2 linked regions of the Dongshaea marina genome follow. The protein of the gene in region 1 interacts with the protein of each later gene in a pairwise test. Links are inferred from orthologs where the notes say so. Each region holds a gene or a part of one and is shown in the gene's direction. Other genes may lie near its edges. The genes, in order: DB847_RS01830 and DB847_RS15790.

Evidence for each region.
Region 2: the proteins of DB847_RS01830 (region 1) and DB847_RS15790 interact in binary tests that used the Escherichia coli proteins (3 or more experiments, as listed by UniProt). The link is inferred for Dongshaea marina from one-to-one orthologs.

What each region holds. Positions count from the first base shown.
Region 1 is NZ_CP028897.1:351,357-354,649, forward strand. Bases 159-3,130 are described here. They hold DB847_RS01830 (rod shape-determining protein), read left to right. Parts: upstream 159-1,108; coding sequence 1,109-2,152; downstream 2,153-3,130. Other genes in these bases: DB847_RS01820 (prepilin-type N-terminal cleavage/methylation domain-containing protein), read left to right, coding at 159-351; DB847_RS01825 (PilX N-terminal domain-containing pilus assembly protein), read left to right, coding at 341-787; mreC (rod shape-determining protein MreC), read left to right, coding at 2,195-3,061; mreD (rod shape-determining protein MreD), read left to right, coding at 3,058-3,130. Also shown: more of DB847_RS01820, read left to right, coding at 1-158; more of mreD, read left to right, coding at 3,131-3,293. UniProt on the Escherichia coli protein: Forms membrane-associated dynamic filaments that are essential for cell shape determination. Acts by regulating cell wall synthesis and cell elongation, and thus cell shape.
Region 2 is NZ_CP028897.1:3,366,814-3,370,077, reverse strand. The notes cover bases 101-3,043. They hold DB847_RS15790 (RodZ domain-containing protein), read left to right. Parts: upstream 101-1,083; coding sequence 1,084-2,004; downstream 2,005-3,043. Other genes in these bases: ispG (flavodoxin-dependent (E)-4-hydroxy-3-methylbut-2-enyl-diphosphate synthase), read left to right, coding at 2,006-3,043; pilW (type IV pilus biogenesis/stability protein PilW), read left to right, coding at 312-1,094; DB847_RS15800 (bifunctional tRNA (adenosine(37)-C2)-methyltransferase TrmG/ribosomal RNA large subunit methyltransferase RlmN), read left to right, coding at 101-291. Also shown: more of DB847_RS15800, read left to right, coding at 1-100; more of ispG, read left to right, coding at 3,044-3,103; DB847_RS15780 (winged helix-turn-helix domain-containing protein), read left to right, coding at 3,123-3,264.

The sequences.
Region 1 (3,293 bases):
GAAAACAATCCTGAAACTGGGTTGGCGACTATCACCCTGGAAGGGACACGCAAGTTTTCAGGGGACTCGGATGGTCGGCGCTACTTTATTCTTGGAGCCTCTTCCGAGGCTTACTGTTTCACCGGAAGTAATCTGATGCTCTATGAAGGCCTGAACTGGAGTACTTACAGCACAGTTCCGGTCGGAGCAGGTATTGTAGAGCGACTGACAGGTAATCAGCTTAACTTTTCGCAGAGTGCCTTTGCATTTGATGCCTTGGCTCAGACGGTATCAATTCGCCTGGTGCTGGATCTGCCCGATAATAAGACCCTGGTCCTTAATCAACTGGTATTTATGAACTATGGCCCCTAATAGCACAATCCACGGACAGCGCGGCAGCATGCTGATGATCGCCATAGTGATCATTGTGGTGTTTTCACTGCTGGCGGCGGTGTTGGTTAAACTCCAGGGGCTCTCCTCACAGTCGAGCATCTATCAGGTCACCAATCAGCGGGCCCTGTTGGCAGCAGAGAGTGGGATTCAGTATGGCTTGTACCAGCTGCTTCGCAATAACAGCGGCTGTGAGAGTGGAGTGGATAAAATCGATGGCTTTAACCTGAACTTGTCCGGAGAGGGCCCGGGCCTGGGTAGTTGCAGCGTGGAGTTAAGCTGCGAAGCGCTGTATCCAAAAACCGGAACCCCCAATTATATGCAACTTACTTCAAAGGCTGAATGCGGCAGAGGCTTTCAGGACTCAGACGATAACCCTCTGGTTACCCGGGAGCTGGAGGTAGAACTTCGCAGGTAGTCGGGTTTTATGAGTTCACGACAATTCATGGCTAAGCAAAATTGTGATCCGGAAGCGACTTTTGTAGAAGCATATTGAGTATAAGCCCCCTGGTGCGACTGTTTTTTAAACAATCTCTTGTAAAGGTCCGGCTAAATATGAGTCTTGGAAGAGAATATATTTTCAGATAACGGCCACGAACGTGAACTTATTGTCGTGATCTCTTGTCATAATGGCTCGGAACTGGCTCCCTCGGAGTCGGGTGAGCTTGCTGAAACTGGGCTGCGTTGGTAAAGTTAGCCGAACGATCGCTGGTTTCTCAATTCAGGATTCCCCAAGACTATGTTTAAAAAGCTAAGAGGCTTGTTTTCCAATGATCTTTCGATCGATCTTGGAACAGCTAACACCCTTATTTATGTCAAGGATCAGGGTATCGTACTCAATGAACCTTCAGTGGTTGCTATCCGTCAGGAGAAAATGGGTACATCTAAGAGTGTTGCCGCCGTGGGTCATGCCGCAAAGCAGATGCTGGGACGTACCCCGGGCAATATTTCGGCGATTCGTCCTCTCAAAGATGGGGTGATTGCAGATTTTTATGTGACTGAGAAGATGCTGCAATACTTCATCAAACAGGTCCATGAGAACAACTTTTTCCGACCAAGCCCCAGGGTTTTGGTTTGTGTTCCCTGTGGCTCGACCCAGGTTGAGCGTCGGGCGATCCGTGAATCGGCCCTGGGCGCAGGGGCTCGTGAAGTCTACCTGATCGATGAGCCGATGGCTGCGGCGATTGGTGCCGGGCTGCCGGTGTCTGAAGCAACCGGCTCCATGGTGGTGGATATCGGTGGTGGTACCACTGAGGTTGCAATCATCTCTCTTAATGGTGTGGTCTACTCCTCTTCGGTTCGTTTAGGGGGAGATAAGTTTGATGAGTCGATCATTAACTATGTACGCCGTAACTATGGCTCGCTGATCGGAGAAGCCACCGCTGAGCGGATCAAGCATGAGATTGGTTCAGCTTATCCTGGTGATGAGCTTAAGGAACTGGAGGTGCGTGGGCGCAACCTGGCAGAGGGTGTGCCAAGAAGCTTTACTCTGAACAGCAATGAGATCCTTGAAGCGCTTCAGGAGCCTCTGAGTGGTATCGTCAGCGCGGTGATGGTTGCCCTTGAGCAGTCTCCGCCTGAGCTTGCTTCCGATATCTCAGAGCGCGGCATGGTATTAACCGGTGGTGGCGCACTGATCCGCGATCTCGATCGCCTGCTCGCAGAAGAAACCGGCATCCCCGTGGTGGTCGCCGAAGATCCTCTCACCTGTGTGGCCCGTGGCGGCGGCAAGGCGTTGGAGATGATCGATATGCACGGTGGCGATCTCTTCCACTACGACTAATCTCTGGGCCGATCCTGGATCGGCCTTTCAAGATCCTGTTACATGAAACCTATATTTGGTCGAGCTCCCTCTCTACAGTGGCGGTTGCTGCTGGCTGTGATTATTTCGTTGGTCCTGATTATCGGCGACTCCCGCTCCGGATATTTCAATGAGGCGCGTACCTGGCTCAGTACTGTGGTGAGCCCTCTGCAGTATGCGGCGAATACACCACGCTTGCTCCTCGATGGCCTGGTGAAGCAGTTTAAGAGTCGCCAGCAGCTGCAGGAAGAGAATCAGCAACTGAAGAAGAATCAGTTTTTGCTTCAGGAGCAGCTATTGCAACTGAGCGATCTGCAGCATGAAAACCAACGACTTCGCCAGCTACTAAAGGCACCTATGCCCAAGCCCTATCCTGAGAAGATGGCAGAGATCATGTCGGTGGTCTCCGATCCCTTCAGTCAGCAGGTGGTGATCAACCGAGGACTGCTTGATGGTGTCTATCAGGGGCAGCCGGTACTCAATGATCAGGGAATCGTGGGGCAGGTACTGCATGTAGGAACCAATACCAGTCGGGTACTATTGATCAGCGATCCCAGTCACTCGATCCCGGTGAGGGTTCAGCGTAACGATGAGCGAGCCATAGTATCCGGAACCGGCGAGCCCGACAGCCTGGTACTGAATAACATTCCGCGCAGTACCGACATCAAGGCGGGCGATCTTTTGGTGAGCTCAGGGCTAGGAGGACGTTTTCCCGAGGGAATACCAGTGGCCCGGGTGACCTTATTTCAGTATATTGAGGGAAGGGCGTTCGCCAGGGTGGAAGCCAAGCCGGTTGCCGATCTGAGTCGCCTGCACTATCTGTTGCTGGTTTGGCCAAAGGAGTTGTCCGATGCACAGAAAAGTCATCCTCAGACAGGAGGCAAGCAGTGAGCTCTTCAATTAAGGGGCTGCTGTTAGTTTATCTCTCTTTTTTGCTGGCATTGGTGCTGGCTATCCTGCCCCTGCCTGTTCAACTCAACCCCTATCGCCCCGACTGGCTGGTGATGGTAATGATCTACTGGGTGATGGCCCTGCCCCACAGGGTGGGAATGGGGACGGCCTGGATCTCCGGGATGCTGCTGGATGTCCTGTTGGGTGGAACTCTTGGGATCCGAGCTCTGGC
Region 2 (3,264 bases), 3.0 Mb from region 1 along the record:
GATGCCCGCGAGTTGGCGCGTCTGTTGAAGAACACCCCCTGTAAGATTAACCTCATTCCCTTTAATCCCTACCCGGGCAGCCCTTTTGGTAAGCCCAGTAACAGCCGGGTCGACCGCTTCAGCAAGGTATTGATGGAGTATGGCTACACCGTCATAGTGCGCAAGACCCGTGGCGATGATATTGATGCCGCCTGTGGACAGCTGGTTGGTGACGTAATCGACAGAACCAAGCGAGTCATCAAAAAACGGATGCAGAACGAAGCGATTTCCGTCAAAATCTGTGAATCCTAATTTAATCTGATGGCTAGGGAATGGAAAGAGGATTACAACTCCTGAGCATAGGGATGGTAGCGCTTCTGCTGGCGGGCTGTGTTCAGGAGACGACCTATGTCGATAATAAGCAGACTCATACGGTTCAGACCTTTGAGCCGAAGAATGCGGCCAAGAATCGCCTGGATCTCGGGCTGCAGTATCTGCAGCAGGGAGATGCAGTTCAGGCGAAATACAATCTTGAGAAGGCTCTGAGCTATGATCCTCGTAATCCGATGATCTATGCCGCCATCGCTTATTTCCACCAAAGCGTCGGAGAGATGTCACAGGCTGACGCCTCTTATCAAAAAGCCCTTGGCATGGCGCCCAACAATCCTGATATCCTTAACAACTACGGGACCTTCCTTTGCTCCGAGAAACACTATGCTAAAGCGCAGAAGATGTTTTTGCGAGCGGTGGCGGTGCCTGGCTACATCAAGGTTGCCAGCACCTACGAAAATGCTGCCGTTTGTGCTCAGAGTGCGGGAGATACCCCACAAGCGAAAGATTATTACAGACGTGCACTTGGATATGAGCCATCAAACCCCACGATTTTGTTGGGACTGGCCGATATCTCATTGCAGCAAAAGGATCTGGCTTCGGCCCGGGGCTACCTGGCACGCTATGGTAAAGACAACTTAGCCACTGCCGATAGCTTATGGCTGTGGGTGAAGCTGGAAGAGGCGGATGACCATCCGGCGGGAGTCCATAAGTATGGTGCCGAGCTGATGCGTAAATATCCTCAATCGATTCAAGCTAAAAAGTACATTGCGAATGAGTATTAAGAGCGAACATCCTGAACAGATCCAAGAAACCGAGGCCGACATTGGCGAGCAACTCGCGATCAGTCCCGGACGCTTGCTGCGCGAGGCACGCGAGCAACAGATGATGAGCCAGGAACAGGTTGCCTCACGGTTGAACCTGCGGCTCACTTTGGTCCAGGATATTGAGCAGGATCATTTTCCTGCGCATATGGCCGAGACCTTTATCCGTGGCTATCTGAGATCCTACTGTAAGCTGCTTGGAATTGAGGAGGCACAGGTTCTGGCTTCCTATGAGCAGCTGGGAACCGGGAAGGCTCAAACCGGGATGCACAGCTTCTCTAAACGCACCCACAAAGAGGCGAGTGACTCACGGCTCAAGTGGGTGACCCGATTGATCATCCTGGTGCTGATCATTTTGCTGATCGCCTGGTGGTGGCAGGAGTCGATGACAAAAAGTAGTGTGGAGCCTGTTCCACAGCCAGCAACAGCTACCCAGAGCGCAACAACTCCGGCGCAGCCAGCCTCAGAGCCGGCCGTATCCCCTGCGGGATCCCAGGAGCAGAGCCCGGCCAGTGTGGACACTCATTCAACACCATCAGTGGCAGATGAATCCTCTTCGACCCATGTATCTCCCACAGAGACCTCAACTGCGGCAACCGAGTCAGCTGCCGCAGAGACACAAAACCAGCAGCAAGGATTAGTGTTAAGCTTTCGTGGCGACTGTTGGGTGAAGGTCACCGATGGCACAGGCAAACAGCTGGTGGTCGGGATCAAAAAACAGGGGGATACCCTGGAGCTGGAAGGACAGCCGCCATTCCACCTGATCCTTGGGGCACCTCAGCTGGTAGACGTGAGTTATCAGGGTAAACACGTGAGTCTCGATGCATTTAAAAACAGTATTGCAAAACTAATTGTTCCGGAGCAGCAGTAATATGGCCCATCATCAATCACCGATTAAGCGCCGTCAGTCTAAGAAGATCTGGGTCGGAGATGTTCCTGTTGGAGGCGATGCACCGATTTCGGTACAGAGCATGACCAATACCCGTACCGTGGATGTGGAAGCGACTGTGGCGCAAATCCGCTCTTTGGAGAAGGTCGGGGCGGATATTGTCCGGGTTTCGGTACCCACTATGGAAGCGGCCGAGGCGTTTCGTCAGATCAAGCAACAGGTCAAGGTCCCTCTGGTGGCGGATATCCACTTTGACTACCGGATCGCCCTCAAGGTTGCCGAATATGGCGTGGATTGCCTGCGGATCAACCCGGGAAATATTGGCAAAGAAGATCGGGTGCGTGCCGTGGTTGATTGTGCGCGGGATAAGAATATTCCGATCCGGATCGGGGTCAATGGCGGCTCCTTGGAAAAAGAGTTGATGCAGAAATATCACGAGCCAACTCCCGAGGCCCTCGTTGAGTCTGCGATGCGCCATGTTGAGATTTTAGACCGGCTTAATTTTGATAACTTCAAGATCAGCGTCAAGGCATCGGATGTGTTTATGGCGGTCGGAGCCTATCGTCAACTGGCAACCCAGATTGAGCAACCCCTGCACCTGGGGATCACTGAGGCGGGAGGCTTTCGCTCCGGCGCGGTGAAATCAGCGGTGGGTTTGGGAATGCTGCTTGCTGAAGGGATCGGTGATACCCTGCGTGTCTCCCTGGCCGCGGACCCGGTGGAGGAGATCAAGGTTGGTTTTGATATCCTCAAGTCATTAGGCATTCGTAGCCGCGGCATTAACTTTATCGCCTGCCCAAGTTGTTCGCGTCAGGAGTTTGATGTGATCAACACGGTCAACGCCCTTGAGGAGCGTTTGGAGGATATTATCACTCCCATGGATGTCAGTATCGTCGGCTGTGTGGTCAATGGTCCCGGAGAGGCCTTGGCTTCTGACATAGGTCTGGCGGGAGCAAACGGTGGCAGTGCACTGTATGAAAATGGCGAGCGCCGCGAACGATTAGCCAATGATACCCTGGTCGATACCCTGGAGCGGCGGATCCGTGCCCGCGCCGAGGCGATCAAGGTCTGTAAGGCATGATGACACCCTCCCTCCTGTGATGGAATCAAGTCCTACCTCAATAAGTCTTCCGGATCAGTTGAAGCTCCCTAAGGGGAGTATTCATCTGGTCGATGGTGAAGTCATCTCATCCGATGGCGTCAAGCTCATCGCCCTTGGCGGCAGTGAGCTGGCACTACTCA